Regions from separate parts of the Bradyrhizobium centrosematis genome, predicted to be linked through region 3. Evidence: riboswitches for the same ligand, from Rfam matches in the RefSeq annotation. Region 3 holds a riboswitch; each other region holds the start of a gene.
The links. A riboswitch is a leader RNA that binds a small molecule or an ion and turns the genes downstream of it on or off. The one in region 3 is predicted to bind cobalamin.

Region 1 (3,271 bases), 1.1 Mb from region 3:
GCGAACGCCAGCTCAGCAGGCAGCAGAGCGGCCTCCACGCTGAAGTCGCGGGTGCCATGGCGCGGCTTGTCGGTGACGATGCCCGGCATCGCCTCCTGCGCCAGCGTGCCGGCGTCGACCACCTCCAGGCTCGAACCCAGCTCGCGTGCCAGCACCGAGATCGCCGCGCCCCCGGTAGCGAAATTCGCCATCATCGCGATGGTCACCGCTTGCGGATAGGCCGAGACACCCTGCGCGACGATGCCGTGATCGCCGGCGAAGACGATGATCGGCACGCGTGCCGCGCGCGGCTGCTCGGTCGCCTGCAGGCCTGCGAGCTCGATCGCGAGCTGCTCCAGCCGTCCGAGCGCGCCGGTCGGCTTTGTCAGCTGCGCCTGTCGCGCAGTCGCAGCCTCGCGATGGTGCGCGGAGATCTCGGGGCAATTCTGGGGGATCCATTCGGGGAGCATGCTGCCTCGCTTAACGCATACGCTTGAGGATGTAGCTGTCCATGATCCAGCCATGCCGCGCACGCGCCTCCTGCCGTGCCGCGACGATGCGCGGACCGATCTCGGCCAGCACGCCGGACATGATGATCTGATCGGGCATGCCGAGATAGGCGCCCCAATGGATTTGAAGCCCGGCCGGATCGAGCGATTGAAACGCCGTGCCGCCGTCGAGCATCACCACCACGGTGTCGACACCTTGCGGCCAGCCGCCTTCGCGCAAGCGTCGCCCCGTCGTGACCAGAAACGGCGCGCCGATGTCGTTGAGCGGCAGCGCATGCGCCGCGCACAGCGCCTGGATCGAGGTGATGCCGGGCACGACCTCGATGCCGGGCAACGGATCCAATCTTCGCGCGATGCGCAGCGAGGAATCATAGAGCGAAGGATCGCCCCAGATCAGCAGTGCAACCCTGCCTTCGCTCCCGAGATGATCTGCGATCGCTTGCTGCCAGGTCGCGGCAACCGCATCGTGCCAATCGTCGACGCCCTTGCGGTAGTCTGCTTCACCGGCGTCCCGCACCGGAAGATCGAACTCGGCGACAACGGCCTTGTCGTTGGTCAGCACATCCGCGCAAATCGTCCGCCTGAGGTCGGCGAGATCGGACTTCGCCGTTCCCTTGCGCGGGATCAGGATGAGATCGGCGGCATTGATGGCCTGAACGGCGGCGTGCGTGAGCTGACCAGGATCGCCGCAACCGATGCCGATCAGGGAAAGCGTGAGCATCGCGCGCCTGGGGCGGCCATGACGGCCGCCCCTTGTCTCTTCAGGTCGCGTTATGCAGGCGCGGGGTGACGAAGCCCGGCGCGGTGACGCCGCGCAGCGACTTGGCCAGCGCCAGCACGGCGAGATCGGCGAGCGGCTCGATCACGATGACCAGCGCGTAGGACGCCGCGAACGTCGCGATGTTGGCGAGGTTGGTCATGGCAAAGCCGGAGCCATAGAGCGCCCAGAACGCCACCCATCCGATCACGCCGGCCTGATAGGTCGTCGACAGCGCCAGCGCCTGGCGATACCTGAGATCGACATAGGCGGTGTTGCGCGAGATGATCCGCGAGGCGATCGCCTGGATCGCGAACAGCGGCACCAGCAGCGTCGTGACGTTCATGCCGTATTGCGGCAGGTCGGCCGGCTCGAAGAACACGCCCTGAAGCAGCAGGCCGAACGCGAGGCCGAAGGCCGCAGGCGCCGCGCCGAACAGCAGGAACAAGGTCGAGCCGAGGATGAAGTGCACCTCCGACACCCCAACCGGGAAGTGCGGCAGGATCTCGAAGAAGGTGAAGACGAGAGCGGTGGTGGCGAGCGTCCGCGCCGCGAACGAGCCGATGCCCTGCTCGCGCACGGTCTCGGCCGCGAGCTTCAAGGCAACGCCGCCTGCGGCGATGCCGGTTGCGTAACTCAACACGAGCTTGGCGCCCGTCACTATACCGGGTTCGATATGCATGGCTCAGATCCTTCCTGCCGTCACACCCGACGGCCTTGGCCTCAAAACGTGCAGGGCCGGTCTCCTGGCTGGCGGCTCACTTGCGGTTCTCCGGCCTTCCCGGGCCTTGCGGCCCAGTGGCTGATCGGAGTCCCTCACCGCTTACAGTCGCGGGGGCGGCTGGGGTTTTGGGCGCCGCAACTGGGTCCGCCCACCCCCATTCCCGATTATGCTCCGGCGCTTTGCGCCGCGTTGAGCACCATGCCTCTCCTGTGTGCCCCTTTCGCCGCGCCTGCGTCAAGGGGCGAGGCGCGGCCGGGGCGATCATGACGGGTAATCCCCCGCCAGCGCACCGAACAGAATCACGGCGGCGGTCGAAGCGGCACCGCCACGGGCAAGCTGCTCGGCAAGCTCGGCAATCGTGGTGCGGACCAGCCGCTCGTCAGGTCGGCCGAGGGATTCGGCGAACAGCGCCGGGGTGGTTGGCGCGAGGCCGTGGGCAATCAATTTTGCGGCAAGCGCCGGAAAAGTGCGCCGGCCCATATAGACCACGGTGGTCGCTTCCGGATCGGCCAGCGCCGCCCAATTCAGATTTGGCGGCAGCTCGCCGGTGACGTCAGCTCCGGTCACGAACTGCACCCGGCGCGAGGTGTGACGCCGGGTCAGGGGAATGCCGGCCCGCGCCGCCGCCACGCAAGCCGAGGTGACGCCGGGAACGATCTCATAGCCGATGCCGGCCTCGCGCAGCGCTTCCAGCTCTTCCTCGAGCCGGCCGAAAATGCCGGCATCGCCCGACTTGAGCCGCACCACGCGCGCACCGGTTGCGGCATAGTCGATCAGGAGGCGGTTGACGTGATGCTGCTTGGTCGAGGGCCGCCCTGCCCGCTTTCCCACGGCGACGAGATTGGCATCGGGCCGAGCGAGATCGAGGATCGCGCCCGAGGCGAGATCGTCATAGAGCACGACGTCGGCCTCGCGCAGCCGCGCGGCGCCCTTGAGCGTGAGCAGCTCGGGGTCGCCGGGCCCGGCGGAGATGAAGGAGACGAATCCGCTCACCGATCCTCCGCGATCAGATGAAAGAACGTGCCGGTGGCACGGCCGCGGCGCGAGCCGGTCTCGGCGATGACTGCGCCCGTTGCATCATGCACAGTCGCGAGCGGCGCATCAGGCTGGGCAAGAATGGTCGAATAGTGGAACTCATGGCCGCGCAGGCGCGCACCGGAGCGGTGTCCCGGCATCGGCGCGGCGAGTGTCGCGAGGCGATAGCCCAGATGCATGCGGCGTTTGGCAAAGCTCGTCTCGAGACCAAGCAGGCCTGTCATCTCATGGCGGACACCGTCCGCGTCGGTCAACGCAGTTCCCAGC
Region 2 (3,271 bases), 2.4 Mb from region 3:
GTACTGAACCATGTCATTGCGCTCAAATTCGCCGTGCACGAGGACATCAAGTCCGATATCGTCCTGCCAACGAACAGTGCGGGCTATCTCCTCCTTGAGGAAGCTGTCGTATTTTTCGTTGCTCATGGTGCCTCGCGCATGCGATGCGCGCGCACTGCGGACCTCTGCGGTCTGCGGAAACGAGCCGATCGTCGTCGTGGGGAAAGCTGGTAGCCCGAAGCGTCCCTTTTGGATCTCAGAACGAATGGCAAATGGGTTGGCGCGCCGACGCATGGTCTGGTCGATCGCCCTCATTCGGACGGCGACATTGGCATCATGGACCTTCGACGAACTGCGGCGGGTAACCGCAGCGCTTTCCGAATCGGCCAGAGCTTGCCCGACATCGTGGTCACCAGCGAGTACCCGCGCCAGGATGGCAAGCTCTCGCATCTTCTGAACCGAGAAGGCAAGCCAACTTTTGACGTCAGAAGCAAGCCCGGTCTCCAGTTCAACGTCGATCGGGACGTGAAGCAACGAGCAGGATGGAGCGAGCTGTACACGATCTTTACCCAGCTTAGCAATCGCGGGCTCCAGCCTCTGGCGGAGCGCGGACAAATTCGACTTCCATACATTCCGGCCGTCGATGATACCGAGCGACAAGACGAGATCAGCTCGGCTGCTAGCAATGACCTGATCCAATAGTTCTGGCGCTCGAACCAGATCGACGTGCAGACCGGAGACTGGAAGGCTTAGGGCAGTATTCAGATTGTCGCCCAGGGCGCCGAAATAGCTTGCAACCATGATCTTGATAGCCGGTCCCTCGTTCGCGAACTGGCGATAGGCATGTTGCAAAGCTTTTCGCGCCGTTTCGTCCAGGTCAAGGGCCAAGCAAGGCTCGTCAAACTGAACCCAACCTGCCCCTCGTTGGGCTAATTCATGGAGAACGTCGATGTAGACCGATATCAGATCATCCAATAGGGAGAGGGGCTGGAACGCGCGATCGACACTTTTGCCGAGCTTTAGGAATGTGACCGGCCCGATAAGTACGGGCCGGGTCTGAAACCCGAGAGCCTTTGCTTCTTCGTACTCCTCTACCGGTTTACGAGAGCACAATCTGAACGTCTGTCCCTTGTAGAACTCTGGAACCATGTAGTGGTAGTTGGTATCGAACCATTTGGTCATCTCCTGCGCGGGTAAGGCAGCTCCCCGCCTCTCCTGATCGACGCTCCTACCCCGGTCGTCGCATTGCGTTCCGCGGGCCATAGCGAAGTAGGTTTTAAGGGAAACGGACTCTCCTTTCGAAGCGTAGATTTCTGGGATCGCGCCTACCATGACACTCGTGTCGAGCACGTGATCATACAACGAGAAGTCATTCGACGGAATGATCGTAATGCCTATCGACTTTTGGCGAGCCCAGTTCGCAGCGCGCAGGCCTGATGCGTCCTCCTGCAATTGCTGTTCGCTGATCTTCCCGGCCCAATATTTTTCGAGAGCGAATTTTAGCTCTCGCCTTGGACCGATGCGAGGCGTACCGAGCGTAGCAACTGGAAGCGAGAGGAGCGACATAGCTTTAACCCCTGTTGGAGACGAGGCCATGGCGGACGCAGGCAGAGCAAGTCGCGCGTGCGACAGCTGCTTGGCGTACCACCGGGACACCTCGCCCGTGGACCGATATATATTGTCGGGGCAGGTCTCCTGGCTTGCTGGTCATCGCTGCTGTCCAGCCTTCCCGAATCCGTCCAGGCTTCAGTGGCATTATTGGACAGTGGCTCGCCGCTCACAGTTGCGGGGACAGCGCCGGCATTTGCACCGGCTTCCCTCTTAGCTCCGGCTCCAACAGGAACCGGAGAACCTCGACGGTTTGGATTATCGGTTGGTGAGGTTTGCCGTCAACCTCCCAGATCATGTAGCAAACTATTTTGCGATCACTGATAAGCGAACGGCCCTAGCATCTCAATGATTAGCGCCATCTCGAGAGCTCTCTGATGAGAGATGTCGCTCTCGGAGGTCGCATATCAAAGATCTCGCAATTACATCGGAGCCAAATGGGCGGAGCTGTGCGCTAGACGATGAAGAGGACAAGGCAGCCTTCGCGACAAAGGCAATCGCCGCCTCGAGCAGAATGCCCTCGGCTTCTGGTGGAGCAAGTCGCCCCGTACCTCCATCGGGCAACTGTTCGCAGCCAAAGGGTCCGCATTGAATGGGCGGAGGCGCTCAGTATGGGCACTATAGTCAGCAAGCAGATTGATTGCGGCAGGCCGCGACCTCACCGGCCGACTTGGCTTCAGGTCGCTGGCCATCACGAAGATCGACCAAGAACACGATACCGAAACAAACGCTTCAACGGTGGCAGACGGACCCCAGACTTCAATCTGATACTGCGTCCGAGGCTTCATCTCTTGCGGTGGATATCCGACGCGGGACGAGCGTGCGCCAGCTCGAGCCGTTACACCGAATGAAAGCATCGAAACGTGTGCGCGTCGTAAAGGCGACACGCAGACATAAAGCCGGCACAGCTTTCCACCTATGACCTGGCACGAAGAATGCTAGCCCTCAGCACGCCCAGACTGCTCCTGCTGGGCACGTCCAGCCCAGCTTGACGCTGTGGCTGACAGGGAAGTTAGCGGCGCGCCACATAGGGCCGCGCGTGCTTGCGTGGAACAACCTCGCGTCGTCGCTAACTTTCTTGTGCCTACTCAGAGCAAGTCAAGGTCACCCGCGGCCGACGACTCCGGATGAACTGGGATATGCCACTCCTATGAAAAGAGAATTTGCAAGATACCTGCTATGGCTTTTTCTAGGTGCGCCTCTCCTCTGCCTCGCTTGGCCGACCGCGATGGGCCGTGGTATTCGTTCCGTCGACAGCCCTATTATCGAAAGATTCAAATCAACGTGGCGGGCGCAAGATGGTGAGACGCTCGAACAGGTCATCTCCAATGTCTCGAAAGTGGCACAGTTCGTCCCTCAAATGTGGGGTGTCGCTGAACTTGGTGACAACGACTTTGTTTTCGTCGCATGGACGAGGCACCGGAACAACAAATCGGACGAACAGTACGTTATCACCTGGAAGATTACGCCTGATGGCACGACTGAACTTGCGTCACTCTATGCAAAGCCGATGGAATTAGGTTGGCGGGCGCTGGCGCTCTCGTTGATCGCAAGTGAAGTCGCGAACGGCGAAAGAAACGCAAACTTCCGCTTTCTCCATGATCCGGCCAACTTCAACTTTGTGACCACCCCAAGAGGCCGGCTCGGCGATCTTCTTCAGCAAGGCGGATGTACTGTCGTTGAC
Region 3 (3,271 bases):
GCTCGCTCCAGAAGCGCACAGTGGCATCGAGCACCAGATAATTCTGCCAGATGTTCCAGGTGACGCCGGCACTCGCCGTGTAGCGCGATACCAGCGGCACGTCGTTGCCCGCCCAGATGCCTTCGCGGAAAACCGCCCGCGTATAGGCCATGCCGGAGCGCAACAGCAGAGCGTCGCTGACTCGATAGGACAGGCTGGTCTCCGAACCGTAGCGCCGGGTCGGATCAAGATTAGTGTTGTAGAACAGGACCGGGCTGAAATGGATCTCGTTGGTGAGCTCCATCAGATAGAGACTGCTCTGCAGCTGCAGCCCGCCGCCTTCGATGCGCAGGCCGCCCTCGATATCCCAAGAGGTCTGGGTCTTGAGCTGAAAGGTTTGCGGGATCGCGGCGAAGGTCAAGGGATCGAAGGACGGACCCGAGGACAAGCGCTCGTCGACATCAGGCGTGCGGAAAGCGCGCGCGGCGCGGCCGAACAGCGCGACCGTGTCATTGAAGCGATGCTCGGCTCCAAGATGCAGCGCATATTGGGTCTCGTTGCTCGTCAGCGGCAGCGCGCCGATGTCGGCGTTGAATGGCGCGGCCGGGGCGAAACGGTCGCGTGCTGCAAGACTGACGGTCTGCACCCGCGCGCCATAGGAGATGTCGGTGATGGGCGCCACACCCATTGTGTGCTGGAAATAGCCCGCGACCGTCTGCTGCCTGAGGTCGTAATTGTGCCAGGCGGCGAACCCCTGCCCCGCGCCGCGGTTCTGCTGAAAGCTAGCATCGTAATAGTCGATGCCGGTGAGGAGCTGCGACGGCATGCCGAGCAGCAGGCTCTTCACGCTGAGCCGCGGCGTGATCGACCAATTGGTCAGATTGGAATCGACGTAAGTCGACGTGAAGAAGGCCGGAACCGGCGTCGGGCTGGAGAAGAACGCACTCTGCTGTTTCTTGTCGCGCACGCCGCCATCGACGATCAGATCGACGCCGTTGATCAGGGTCTTGGTGAAGCCCGCTGTCGCGCTAAAGCCTTGCTGGTTGGCGTAGTTGAACGGCGTGCTGGTTCCTCTCCGGTTGGTGGTGAGCTCGTCGAGGCCGATGGAGGGATCGACGGTGCGGCCGCCCGGCAGTCGCAGCTCCTGATTGTCGCCGGCGACAGTGAGAAACGCGGTCAGACCGGGCGTGGTATAATTGAGATTGCCGATGCCGTTCTGCTGGGCGTAGCGATTGTTGTCGCGATAGCCATCGGTCCTGACGGCATTGCCGTAGAACGAGGTCGACCACGGACCGGAATTGACCGAGGTCGAGACGTTGCCGAGCCCTGTGTTGAATGAGCCGAAACCCGCTTCGATGCGCGCGGACGCGGGCGGCCCTCCGACGCCAGTCTTCGTGACGATGTTGATCACGCCGCCGACAGCGTTGTCGCCGTAGAGCACCGCACCGGAGTTGCCGCGTGTGATCTCGATACGTTCGATGGAATTGAGCGGGATGGTGGAGAGGTCCACCTGCGCCATGTCGACGTCGTTCAGCCGCCGGCCGTTGACCAGCACCAGCGTGTTGGCGGTGGCAAAGGCGCCGAAGCCGCGCAGGTCCACGCTGGTCTTGGCGCCGATCGGGCCGCCATAGAACGTCGTGATCTGGGCTCCGGGGGTCTGCGTCGCGATGATCTCGGCCAGCGTCTGCGATGGCGAATGCGCGATATCCGCGGCCGTGACGACCGTCGTGGTGGCCCCGACGATACCGCCGTTGCTGGCCACGGCTTCAGCGCCAGTTGAGCCGGCGCCACTTCCTGCCGGCGCGACACGCGCGGTTGCCCGGTGTCTCGTCGCCTCGCCGTCACCTGTCGCCCTGGCACGCGTGCGGTTCTGATCGTCAGTCTTGCTCACTTCGATCGGCGGCAACTGCTCGGCGAGCGCCTGCTGGGCGAAGGCCGAGGATGGACTGAGCGAATGGAGGGAGACGGACGCGAACAGGCCGGCGCTGAGACGCCAGGCGGCAGGGACGAGACGGGACACGATTGTAACCTCGGTATGACGTCAGTGGCACGTCACAGCGAACGAGGCTTCACGGCAGAGCAATCGGTTGCTCCGGTGCAGCTAATGCCTGTACTCCCCGACCGACATCTTCGCGTGTGACCACGGCTGACGGCAGGTCTCCTGGCTCGCGGGTCATGACCTTAACGTCGCCTTCCCAGGACCGAGATTCCCAGTGGCACAGGACGAAAGATTCACCGCTTACAGTTGCGGGGGCAGCCGTGGCGTTGAGACAAATCCCGGCGTTGGGACGATCCCGCACCACATTCCCTTTTGATCTCCATGAGGAGAACCGTCGCCGATCATTTACGTGTCGTTGCGCCGGAGAGTCAATCGACCGGTCGTGCCAAGGAAAAGTTCTGGCCGGCCGGAGCCCGCCAGGAAGACGGCGAGGCCAAATTGCATGCGGAGAAGACGAAGCGAGCCGCCGTTCAGCCCCGCCCTCGCAAACGCTGGGCCTGGGCCCAGGCGACGGCGACATCGCGCGGCGGAACATCGACGCGCTTGATCGGGGTCAATTCGCCGGAGGCCGAGACGATCGCGGTTTCCTCGCGGCGGCAGCGTGTGCAGACGAAGCGGACCTCGTGCGGGGACGCCGACCAGCTCGACCGCTTCACATTGGCCGCCATCGGCCACGCATCGCAATGCGAGCACGACACCAGAAATCGACCGGGATCCAGCATACCCATTTCCATCGGACTCCGCGTCCTGCCCGCTCCTCCAATGATTAATCCAAGTGAATCGTTCCGGTGCCCGAGCACCGCCAGTTGCGCGGTTGCGCCCTTTGCAAGACAGCAGGCGTGCGCTCAGCGCGCGCCCTTGAGGGTGCAGGAGGTCGTGCAGGTGACCGTGGTACCGCGATCACAGGATTTGCAGGCACTGACGCACTGGTTCAGGTCGCGGGGATTGTAACTGTAGTTCCGCATCGGGCAGGCGGGCGTCGTCGAGCCGGTGATGTCCTGCTCCTGATCGCAGGCCGCCGTCATGAGCGCAAATATAATCACTGCAACGAGGCGCATGGGATTGCCCTGTCAGGCACGGCACAATGACGCTCACGGGACGCGCTGCACCGCAACGAACCCCGGTCTTCCCACCGCGAGCGCCGATCACCGACGCTCGCGTACCGTCAAGGATGCGCGCCAAACATTAAGAACGGATTGATTGCCGCCGGCCTCAGGCCGCAGCCTTGGTCGCGATCGCCTGCCGCATGTCCACCGCCAGCTGACGGTACTGCTCCGAAAGCTTCAGATAGAA

Region 1: linked by a shared signal. The riboswitch ahead of P6U31_RS23265 (energy-coupling factor ABC transporter permease) and the one ahead of P6U31_RS17980 (TonB-dependent receptor) in region 3 are both predicted to bind cobalamin.
Region 2: linked by a shared signal. The riboswitch ahead of metE (5-methyltetrahydropteroyltriglutamate--homocysteine S-methyltransferase) and the one ahead of P6U31_RS17980 (TonB-dependent receptor) in region 3 are both predicted to bind cobalamin.

What each region holds. Positions count from the first base shown of each region.
Region 1 is NZ_CP120703.1:4,831,655-4,834,925, forward strand. Features, by position in the region: gene cobT (nicotinate-nucleotide--dimethylbenzimidazole phosphoribosyltransferase) at 1-449, opposite strand, end outside; gene cobF (precorrin-6A synthase (deacetylating)) at 460-1,209, opposite strand; gene P6U31_RS23265 (energy-coupling factor ABC transporter permease) at 1,250-1,927, opposite strand; cobalamin riboswitch at 1,964-2,185, opposite strand; gene cobA (uroporphyrinogen-III C-methyltransferase) at 2,231-2,962, opposite strand; gene P6U31_RS23275 (cobyrinate a,c-diamide synthase) at 2,959-3,271, opposite strand, start outside.
Region 2 is NZ_CP120703.1:6,132,758-6,136,028, forward strand. Features, by position in the region: gene metE (5-methyltetrahydropteroyltriglutamate--homocysteine S-methyltransferase) at 1-1,545, opposite strand, end outside; cobalamin riboswitch at 1,647-1,850, opposite strand; gene P6U31_RS29225 (nodulate formation efficiency C protein) at 2,738-3,271, shown strand, end outside.
Region 3 is NZ_CP120703.1:3,727,347-3,730,617, reverse strand. Features, by position in the region: gene P6U31_RS17980 (TonB-dependent receptor) at 1-1,999, opposite strand, end outside; cobalamin riboswitch at 2,113-2,329, opposite strand; gene P6U31_RS17975 (hypothetical protein) at 2,449-2,700, opposite strand; gene P6U31_RS17970 (hypothetical protein) at 2,824-3,036, opposite strand; gene P6U31_RS17965 (hypothetical protein) at 3,191-3,271, opposite strand, start outside.